Regions from separate parts of the Pseudomonas shahriarae genome, predicted to be linked through region 2. Evidence: predicted binding sites of a transcription regulator. Region 2 holds the regulator's gene; the other holds the start of a gene.
What was found. The regulator FliA, encoded in region 2, starts transcription of late flagellar genes. The targets are predictions, from matches to a motif close to CTAAAGTTTNNNNNNNNNNNGCCGNTAA.
Positions count from the first base shown of each region.

Region 1: the regulator FliA is predicted to act here: its motif matches at 2,081-2,108, upstream of HU773_RS27290 (methyl-accepting chemotaxis protein).

Region 1 is NZ_CP077085.1:6,047,571-6,051,181, forward strand. Features, by position in the region: gene HU773_RS27290 (methyl-accepting chemotaxis protein) at 1-1,971, opposite strand, end outside; gene HU773_RS27295 (LysR substrate-binding domain-containing protein) at 2,161-3,081, opposite strand; gene HU773_RS27300 (NorM family multidrug efflux MATE transporter) at 3,234-3,611, shown strand, end outside.
Region 2 is NZ_CP077085.1:1,884,724-1,892,403, forward strand. Features, by position in the region: gene flhA (flagellar biosynthesis protein FlhA) at 1-2,110, shown strand, start outside; gene flhF (flagellar biosynthesis GTPase FlhF) at 2,122-3,438, shown strand; gene fleN (flagellar synthesis regulator FleN) at 3,539-4,372, shown strand; gene fliA (RNA polymerase sigma factor FliA) at 4,369-5,109, shown strand; gene HU773_RS08485 (chemotaxis response regulator CheY) at 5,277-5,651, shown strand; gene HU773_RS08490 (protein phosphatase CheZ) at 5,670-6,458, shown strand; gene HU773_RS08495 (chemotaxis protein CheA) at 6,471-7,680, shown strand, end outside.

The DNA of each region.
Region 1 (3,611 bases), 1.9 Mb from region 2:
AAACCGATCCACCTCTTGCCGCAGCCCTGCCGCCAACGTCTCCAGCTCCCTGGCGGTAATCGCCAGGTTCGAGACCACTTCCCGCTGCTCACTGTTGGCCAGGGCAATGCTCTGCAGGTTGCTGCTGAGCAAGGTCGCGGTGCTGCTTTGCTCCTGGGTCGCTGTGGTAATCGCGGCAAACTGCTGCCCCGCCGAGCGGCTTTGCTCGTCGATGCGCGCCAGGGCCGAGGCCACGTCGGCGTTGCGCGACAAGCCTTCCTGCATCAGCACATTGCCCTGTTCCATGGTGCTGATGGCATTGCCGGTTTCCTGCTGGATGCTCTGGATCATCCCGGAAATCTCATCGGTGGCCTGGCGGGTACGCGAGGCCAGGTTGCGCACCTCATCGGCGACCACGGCAAATCCACGCCCCTGCTCCCCGGCCCGCGCCGCCTCGATGGCGGCGTTGAGTGCCAGCAGGTTGGTCTGTTCGGCGATCGAGGTAATCACGCCGACGATGCCGCCGATTTCCTGGGAACGTTGGCCCAGGGTATTGATCACCTTGGCCGTGCTGTTCAGTGCCGTGGCGATATGCTCCAGGGACGACGACGCCTCCTGCATCGAGTTGCGGCCAATGCGGGTCTGCTGGGCATTTTCCTGGGCCATGCGTTCGGTATTGCCCATGTTGTCGGCAATGTTCAGCGAAGTGGCGCTGAACTCTTCCACCGCGCCGGCCATGCTGGTGATCTCGCCGGATTGCTGCTCCATGCCCTCATAAGCGCCTCCCGACAAACCTGACAGCGCCTGGGCGCGGCTGTTGACCTCTTCGGCCGCCTTGCGGATATGGGAGACCATGGTCGACAAGGCCTCGCCCATCTGGTTGAAGCTGCGTGCCAGCTGTCCGATTTCATCGTGGCTGGACACATTCAGCCGCGCACTCAAATCACCGGCCCCCAGGGCTTCGGCCTGGCGCACCAGGTCGCCCAGGGGCTGCAATTTGCTGCGTAGCAACCAGACCGCCGCGCCTACCGCCAACAGCATCGCCAGCACGCTGCCGATCACCAGGCGGATACCCACGGCCCAGGTCACCGCGCGGATCTCGGCCTTGGGCATGCTCGCCACCACCGACCACGGGCCGCCGTCAAATGGCACTGCAACGCTGTAGAAGTCTTCGCCCTTGTCACTCCAGAAACGCCCCTGGCCAGGCTTTTGCGCCAGCTCCAGGATCACCGGAACGGCCTGCTCCAACGCCTGCACGCCGGCAGGCGGCACCAGCCAGTGTTTTTGCTCGTCCAGCAGCGCCAGCGAGCCGGTCTGGCCAATGCGGAACCGCTTGAGGTTGGCGAATTGGGCGTTCTGCGCATCGGTGTAGTCGAAACCGATGAACAACACCGCAATCACCTGGCCGCTGGCATCACGTACCGGGCTGTACTGGGTCATGTAGGAACGTTCGAACAGCACCGCGCGACCGATGTAGCTCTGCCCGGCGAGCAGGCGCTGGTAGGCCGGCCCCTGGCGATCCAGCACGGTGCCGATGGCGCGGTTGCCGTCCTGTTTGGTCAGGGAGGTGCTGATACGGACAAAGTCTTCGCCGCTGCGCACGAACACCGTGGCCACGCCGCCGGACATCTGCTTGAACTCATCGACCTCGTCGAAGTTGTTGTTCAGTACTTCAGTGCCCAGGTAAAGGCCCGGGGTCTGCACCCCGGCCACACTCACCATCTGCTCGGGACGTACGCTCAACCCGGCGCCGAAGCGCTTTTCAAACAACCCACTCAAACGCTGGGTGCTCTCACGCAGGGTGCTGTGGAAGGTATTGAGTTGGTCGGCGAGCAAACGCGCTTCGCTGGCCAGGTGTTCTTCACGGGTCAGCAGGTTGGCCGAGTCCAGGGAGCGCAGGGCAAATACCGTGCTGCCGCTGATCACGACAGCCAATATGACCGCCAAGGCAATGCCCAGCTGCGAAGCGATGCGGGCGCGGGGTTGAGACATGACAGCTCCTGGCCGAGGCCCGGATCGTCCTGATCTCATAGCGCTAATCGGCAAATTTCTTGGATTGGGGGCACGCTGAGCCGCAACTAATGGCGACTCCGACACACCTACTTCGGCGGCCCCAATCAATACTTGAGCAAATTACAGGGGCATCACTCAAAGGCACCGTGTGTAGGACGCTGCATCGTTTCACTCGAGCTGTTCCACCGCCGGCAAGGCCATGGCCCGGACTTCACTTTGCAGGAAGTCCGACAGCCTGCGCAGGCGCTCACCACCGGGGCGGGTCTTGGGCCAGACCAGGTAATAGCTTTCGCCGCTGGCCACCGCAGTCGGCCATGGCAAACTCAAGCGCCCCTGGGCCACATCCTCGGCGACCATCAGCAGATCGCCCATGGACACGCCATAGCCCCGGGCAGCGGCAATCATCCCCAGCTCCAGCGTATCGAACACCTGCCCGCCCTTGATGGCGACGCGGGACGCCAGCCCCGTACGCTGCAACCAGCGGCGCCAATCACGCCGATCCGGCGTGGGGTGCAGCAGTTCAGCGCTGGCCAGGCGCTCCACATCCCAGGGGCCGTCATTGAGCAGGTTCGGCGCGCCCACCGGGATCAACAGTTCGGGAAACAGGTAGCTGGCTTCCCAGTCCGCCGGAAAGTGCCCGTCACTCAGCAAGACCGCGCAGTCGAACGGTTCCTGATTGAAATCCACTTCGTCGATGCTCATCCAGGCGCTGGTCAACTGCACCTCGTTGCCCGGCTGCAAGTGCCGGAACCGGCTCAGGCGCGCCAGCAACCAGCGCATGGTCAGGGTCGACGGGGCCTTCATGCGCAGGATGTCATCTTCGGCATTCAAGGTATGGCAGGCGCGCTCCAGGGCGGCGAAGCCCTCGCGCACCCCAGGCAGCAGCAGGCGCGCCGACTCGGTCAACTGCAAGGTGCGCCCGCTGCGCTGGAACAGGCGGCAGGCGAAATGCTCCTCCAGGGTGCGGATATGCCGGCTGACTGCACTTTGGGTGATGGACAGTTCTTCGGCCGCACGGGTGAAGGAGTTATGCCGTGAGGCGGCTTCAAATGCACGCAAGGCATAAAGCGGAGGCAGGCGACGAGACATGAGGAAAACTCCGACGGCACGATTCCGAAACCCTACCAGATTCATCCTGGCATGAGTTTTAATCATGCGAATGATCGCATTTATCCCTTTGTGCAAAGCGCTGAGAGCGCCGAGAATCAACCCTTCTACCCCTTGTGCAATTATTGAGCGTGATGATCATGCAGCATCCGGCGCGTACCGAACTCTGGGCCATTCTGCGGCTGTCAGGGCCGTTGATTGCCTCGCAGTTGGCGCACATGTTGATGGTGCTGACCGACACCCTGATGATGGCCCGCCTCAGCCCCGAAGCCCTGGCCGGCGGCGGGCTGGGTGCGGCAAGCTATTCGTTTGTGTCGATCTTTTGCATCGGCGTGATTGCCGCCGTGGGCACCCTGGTCGCCATTCGCCAGGGCGCCGGCGACATCGAGGGCGCCACCCGCCTGACCCAGGCCGGCCTGTGGCTGGCCTGGCTGATGGCCCTGGTGGCCGGCCTGCTGCTGTGGAACCTCAAGCCGGTGCTGCTGATGTTCGGCCAGACCGAAACCAACGTG
Region 2 (7,680 bases):
CAGCACAGCCCGTGGCACCCTGACGGACCTCTCGCGAGGCAATCTGGGTGTGCCGCTGTTGCTGTTGGTCATGCTGGCAATGATGATGTTGCCGATACCGCCGTTCCTGCTGGACGTGTTCTTCACCTTCAACATTGCCTTGTCCATCGTCGTGCTGCTGGTTTGCGTGTACGCCCTGCGGCCTTTGGATTTTGCGGTCTTTCCCACCATTTTGCTGGTTGCCACGCTGCTGCGCCTGGCCCTTAACGTGGCCTCTACGCGGGTGGTGATGCTGAACGGCCAGGACGGCCACGCCGCCGCCGGTAAGGTGATCCAGGCTTTCGGCGAGGTGGTGATCGGCGGTAACTACGTGGTCGGTGTCGTGGTGTTTGCGATCCTGATGATCATCAACTTCGTGGTAGTGACCAAGGGCGCCGGGCGGATTTCCGAGGTGAGCGCGCGTTTTACCCTCGACGCCATGCCCGGCAAGCAAATGGCGATCGACGCCGATCTCAACGCCGGGCTGATCGACCAGAACCAGGCCAAGGCCCGCCGCTCGGAAGTGGCCCAGGAAGCCGAGTTCTATGGCTCCATGGACGGTGCCAGCAAGTTCGTGCGCGGCGACGCGATTGCCGGCCTGCTGATTCTGTTTATCAACCTGATCGGCGGCATCGCGGTCGGTATCTTCCAGCACGGCATGACCTTCGGCGATGCAGGTAAGGTGTACGCCTTGCTGACCATTGGTGACGGTTTGGTGGCGCAATTGCCATCACTGTTGTTATCTACAGCTGCGGCGATCATGGTGACCCGTGCGTCCGGCTCCGAAGACATGGGCAAGCAGATCAACCGCCAGATGTTCGCTTCGCCCAAGGCTCTGGCCGTGGCGGCCGGCATCATGGCGATCATGGGCATTGTGCCGGGCATGCCGCACTTCTCCTTCCTGACCATGGCCGCCCTGGCCGCCGGCGGGGCGTACCTGTTCTGGAAGAAGCAAAACATCATCAAGGTCCAGGCCTTGAAAGAGGTGGAGCGCCAGCAGGATCTGCTGCCGTCGCCGGCCCGCGCCCAGGAAACCAAGGAGTTGGGCTGGGATGACGTGACCCCCATCGACATGATCGGCCTGGAAGTCGGCTACCGTCTGATTCCCCTGGTGGACCGTAACCAGGGCGGCCAGTTGCTGGCGCGGATCAAGGGCGTGCGCAAGAAGCTGTCCCAGGACCTGGGTTTTTTGATGCCCACCGTGCATATCCGCGACAACCTCGACCTGGCCCCCAGCGCCTACCGCCTGACGCTGATGGGCGTGACCCTGGCCGAAGCCGAGATCTACCCCGACCGCGAACTGGCGATCAACCCCGGCCAGGTATTCGGCTCCCTCAGCGGCATAACCGCCAAAGATCCGGCTTTTGGCCTGGACGCGGTGTGGATCGAAGTCAGCCAGCGTAGCCAGGCACAGTCCCTGGGTTACACCGTGGTCGACGCCAGCACCGTGGTCGCCACGCACCTCAACCAGATTCTGTACAAGCACTCCCACGAGCTGATTGGTCACGAAGAAGTCCAGCAACTCATGCAATTGCTGGCCAAAGCCTCGCCTAAGCTGGCTGAAGAGCTGGTGCCGGGGGTATTGTCGCTGTCGCAACTGCTCAAGGTGTTGCAAGCGCTGTTGGCCGAACAGGTGCCGGTGCGGGACATTCGCAGCATTGCCGAGGCTGTCGCCAACAATGCCGCCAAGAGTCAAGATACTGCCGCGCTGGTAGCGGCGGTGCGCGTCGGATTGTCGCGTGCAATCGTCCAAAGCATTGTAGGGCTTGACTCTGAGCTGCCTGTAATCACCTTGGAGCCAAGGTTGGAACAAATATTGCTCAATAGTATCCAGAAGGCAGGGCAAGGCCAGGAAGAGGGCGTTCTGCTGGAGCCAAGCATGGCTGAAAAGCTGCAGCGTTCGTTGATCGACGCCGCACAGCGTCAGGAAATGCAGGGCCAACCGGTGATTCTGCTGGTGGCAGGCCCCGTCCGAGCGATGTTGTCGCGGTTTGGACGCCTGGCAGTACCGAATTTGCACGTTTTGGCTTACCAGGAAATTCCTGACAATAAGCAAGTGACTATCGTCGCGACAGTAGGGCCCAACGGCTGAGGTAGTGGGTTATGCAAGTAAAGCGTTTTTTCGCCGCCGATATGCGTCAGGCCATGAAGCTGGTTCGTGATGAGCTGGGCGCCGACGCGGCTATTATCGGTAACCGTCGCATTGCCGGCGGTGTCGAGCTGACGGCTGCCCTGGATTACAAACCCCAGGCCCTGGCGCCGCGTGTACCGAACATGGAACTCGAAGACGAGTTGCGCAAGACCGCCTCGCGCATTGTCTCGGCCCAGGCCGAGCTGAGCATGCGGGGCGACAGCGATGCGACCACTAATCGCCAATTGTTTGCCGGCCTGCCGCTGACGGCGGCCGAGCCACTGGTAGAGCCGACTTTTGTCGAGCCGCCACGTCCCGCCGCGCCAGCACCGGCCGCTGCGGTTGACCAGCGCGTGTTTGACTCGATGCGTTTTGAACTCAATGGTCTGCGCGAGCTTTTGGAAGTGCAGTTGGGCTCGCTGGCCTGGAACCAGTTGCAGGGCAGCAAGCCGCAACAGGCCAACCTCTGGCGCCGCCTGCAACGCATTGGCCTGTCCGGCCCGTTGTCCCGCGACCTGCTGGAGCTGACCACCGGCATTGAAGAGCCTCGCCAAGCCTGGCGCATGTTGCTGGCGCACCTGGCGCGGATGATCCAGACCCCGGAAATCGAACCCCTTGAAGAAGGTGGCGTGATTGCCATGGTCGGCCCCGCCGGCATGGGCAAGACCACCACCCTGGCCAAGCTGGCCGCCCGTTATGTCCTCAAGTACGGCGCCCACAACATTGCCCTGGTGAGCATGGACAGCTACCGCATCGGCGCGCAGGAACAGCTCAAGACTTTGGGCCGGATCCTCAATGTGCCGGTGACCCATGTCGACCCGGGCCAGTCCCTGGCCAACGCCCTCGACCCACTGCTGCGCAAGCGCGTGGTGCTGATTGATACCGCCGGCCTGCAAGCCAGCGACCCGGCATTGCGCATGCAACTGGAAAGCCTGGCCGGGCGCGGGATCAAGTCGAAAAATTACCTGGTACTTGCAACCACCAGCCAAAAACAGGTTCTGACTGCTGCGTACCACAGCTACAAACGTTGCGGGCTGGCCGGTTGTATCCTGACTAAGCTGGATGAAACCGCAAGCCTGGGCGAAGTGTTGAGCCTTGCCATCAGCCATGAATTACCGGTCGCCTACCTGACCGACGGGCCGCGGATCCCGGATGACTTACATCTGCCGCGCCGTCATCAGTTGGTCAGCCGTGCGGTCAGTGTGCAAATGCAGGATGAACCCAGTGAAGAGGCGATGGCGGATATGTTCGCCGACCTCTATCACAACCCAGCCAAACGGGTCGGCTGAAAGGCAACATGAACACAGTGCAATGTACCTACATTGATGGTCTGCTACCGCGGCCACCCTATGTAGCCTGCGGCTAAGCAAGACAAGGTAAAGAAAGAACATGGGCAGCATGCATCCCGTACAGGTGATCGCGGTGACCGGCGGCAAAGGTGGCGTCGGGAAAACTAACGTGTCAGTGAATTTGTCCCTGGCCCTGGCAGAGCTTGGCCGCCGCGTCATGCTGCTGGATGCCGACCTGGGCCTGGCGAACGTTGACGTTCTGCTGGGACTGACGCCCAAACATACCCTGGCCGATGTCATTGAGGGCCGCTGTGAGCTGCGCGATGTGCTGTTACAGGGGCCCGGGGGGATTCGCATCGTCCCGGCCGCCTCCGGCACCCAGAGCATGGTGCATCTGAGCCCGGCGCAGCATGCCGGCCTGATCCAGGCCTTCAGTGATATCGGCGACAACCTCGACGTGCTGGTGATCGACACCGCCGCCGGGATTGGCGAGTCCGTGGTCAGCTTCGTGCGCGCCGCGCAGGAAGTCTTGCTGGTGGTCTGCGACGAGCCCACCTCGATCACCGACGCCTACGCCCTGATCAAACTGCTCAACCGCGACTACGGCATGAACCGCTTCCGCGTGCTGGCCAACATGGCCCAGAGCCCGCAAGAAGGGCGCAACCTGTTCGCCAAGTTGACCAAGGTCACGGATCGCTTCCTCGATGTCGCCTTACAATACGTCGGCGCAGTTCCCTATGACGAGTGTGTGCGCAAGGCTGTGCAAAAGCAGCGTGCAGTCTATGAAGCGTTCCCTCGTTCGAAATGCGCGTTGGCGTTCAAGGCAATTGCTCAGAAGGTCGATACCTGGCCACTGCCCGCCAATCCCCGGGGGCATCTGGAGTTTTTCGTCGAGCGATTGGTGCATCAGACGAGTGCAGGACCGGTGCTATGACAGCCAGCGGCTACAACCTTTACAAAAAGTCGGCGCGTGACAGCCAGGGCGAATTGATCGAGCGCTATGCGCCCCTGGTCAAGCGCATTGCCTACCACCTGCTGGCACGCCTGCCCGCCAGTGTCCAGGTCGAAGACCTGATCCAGGCGGGCATGATCGGCCTGCTCGAAGTGTCGACCAAGTACGACGCGAGCAAGGGTGCGAGTTTCGAGACGTATGCGGGTATCCGTATCCGTGGCGCGATGCTCGATGAGGTGCGTAAAGGTGATTGGGCGCCGCGTTCGGTCCACCGCAATACCCGGATGGTGAGTGACGCAATTCGCTCAATTGAAGCAAAAACCGGTCGCGACGCTAAAGATCACGAAGTTGCGGCCGAACTCCAATTGAGTCTCGACGATTACTACGGGATTTTGAACGATACCTTGGGCAGCCGCCTGTTCAGTTTCGACGACCTGCTACAGGACGGCGAACATGAAGGGCTGCATGAGGATGGCGCGAGTGCTCACCAGGAGCCTTCACGCGACCTGGAAGATGAACGCTTCCAGGGCGCCCTGGCAGAGGCGATTGCCAATCTGCCGGAACGTGAGCGGCTGGTGTTGGCGCTGTACTACGACGAAGAGCTGAACCTCAAGGAAATCGGTGAGGTCCTGGGGGTCAGCGAATCGCGGGTCAGCCAGCTTCATAGCCAATGCGCGGCCCGCTTGCGGGGGCGTTTGGGAGAGTGGCGAGCGCGCTGACAGGCAGTGTGGGGACACTGCGAACGATAACCGCCAGGGCGCAAGCCCGGCGGGAGCGGCCCGTGATGTGCCCAGCAGTCCTTTTTGTGTAATGCCTGTTGAATGATATGGCGCGCCCAGGTGCTGGACGCGTTTAAGACTGCTTGGAGGTCGAATTGGACAAGAACATGAAAATCCTCATCGTTGATGACTTCTCAACGATGCGGCGGATCATAAAAAACCTGTTGCGTGACCTTGGGTTCACTAACACGGTCGAGGCGGATGACGGCATTACGGCGATTCCGATCCTCAACAGCGGGAGCATCGACTTTCTGGTAACTGACTGGAACATGCCTGGCATGACCGGCATTGATCTACTGCGCCACGTGCGCGCTGATGAAAAGCTGCGCAGCCTGCCTGTGCTGATGGTGACCGCTGAAGCCAAGCGTGAACAGATCATCGAAGCCGCCCAGGCCGGGGTCAACGGCTACGTGGTCAAGCCATTCACTGCACTGGCCTTGAAAGAGAAGATTGAAAAAATCTTCGAACGCATCGGTCATTGATGCTGCCACGGGGGAGCTATGGAGCATAAAGAATCATCGCAGGCCGACTTTGAGTCGACCCTGAAAAAACATGCTCACCAACTCGTCGAAAGCCTGGAAAAAGGCCAGTTCGGCGACGCAGTGCAGTTGATCCATGAGCTCAACCAGACCCGCGACCGCGGCCTGTATCAGGAAGTGGGCAAGCTCACCCGTGAGTTGCACAGTGCGATCGTCAATTTCCAGATCGACCCGCACATGCCCCAGGCCGAGGAAATCTCGCAGATCACTGATGCCACCGAACGCCTGTCCTATGTGGTCAGGCTGACTGAGGCGGCAGCCAATCGCACCATGGACCTGGTGGAAAACGCCACGCCCCTGGTGAACGGCATGGCCAACGAGGCCAAGGCGTTGAGCACCGACTGGGGCCGCTTCATGCGGCGCGAAGTGGGCGCTGAAGAATTTCGTGACCTGGCGCGTCGGGTCGAAGGCTTCCTGTCACGCAGCGAGCAGGAAAACCGTACGGTTTCCAGCAACCTCAATGACATTCTGCTGGCCCAGGATTACCAGGACCTTACCGGTCAGGTGATCAAGCGCGTGACCCTGCTGGTCACCGAAGTGGAAAGCAACCTGCTCAAACTGGTGCTGATGGCTGGCCAAGTCGACCGTTTTGCCGGCATCGAACACGACCGCGAAGCGATCCTCTCGGAAAAAGATCCACAAAAACACCTCGCCAAGGGTGAAGGTCCGCAGATTCATGCCGATAAACGTGAAGACGTTATGTCAGGTCAAGATGACGTAGACGATTTGCTGTCCAGTTTAGGCTTCTAAGGAGCACGCAATATGAGCTTCGGCGCCGATGAAGAAATCCTTCAGGATTTCCTTGTAGAGGCCGGCGAAATTCTAGAGCAGTTGTCCGAGCAACTGGTCGAGCTGGAAAGCCGACCGGATGATGCGAACCTGCTCAATGCAATTTTTCGCGGTTTTCACACTGTAAAAGGGGGCGCCGGCTTCCTCCAGCTCCATGAGCTGGTGGAGTGCTGCCACATCGCCGAAAACGTGTTCGACATCCTGCGCAAGGGTGAGCGGCACGTTGATTCGGAATTGATGGACGTGATCCTCGAAGCCCTGGACGCGGTCAACGGCATGTTCAATGAAGTGCGCGAACGCGCACCCATTACGGCTGCCACCCCGGAACTGCTGGCCGCCCTGGCGCGCCTGGCAGAGCCTGGCGCGGTAGCTGCCGCCCCGGTGGTTGAGGCGGCGCCTGAGCCAGTGGCCGAACCCGACGTCACTGACAGCGAGTTCGAGCAACTGCTGGACTCCCTCAATGCGGTCAAGGCCGAGGCAGAAGCCCCGGCCGCAGCTGCGCCGCCGATGGTGCCGACCACCGAAGACATCACCGACGCCGAGTTCGAGTCATTGCTCGACCAGTTGCACGGCAAGGGCCAGTTCGCCCCGGACGCCGTGGCAGCCGCACCGACGCCGGTGGAGCCTGCTGCGCCAGCGGCCAGCACCGATATCACCGACGACGAATTTGAAGCACTGCTGGATCAGTTGCATGGCAAGGGCTCGTTTGCTGCCGAGGCGTTGCCGGCAGTCGCTGCGGCGGCTGCGGCTGCACCGGCTGCGGCGCCGGCTGTCGCTCCGGCGGCGGATGGCCTGATCAGCGATCACGAATTCGAATCCCTGCTGGATGAGTTGCACGGCAAGGGCAAGTTTTCCGAGGTGGCACCTGCCGCCGCAGCCGCCGCGACCGCCACCGCAGCGGTGGCCAAGCCTGCACCCGTTGCTGCCAAGGCCGCAGCACCGGCTCCCGCCCGTGCCGCCGCCCCGGCGCCAGCCCGCGCTCCGGCACCTGCCGACAAAGCCCCGGCCAGTGAAGCCGAAACCACCGTGCGGGTCGATACCGCGCGCCTGGACGACATCATGAACATGGTCGGCGAACTGGTGCTGGTGCGTAACCGCCTGGTACGCCTGGGCTTGAGCAGTGGCGACGAAGCCATGCAAAAGGCCGTGTCGAACCTCGACGTGGTCACTGCCGACCTGCAGA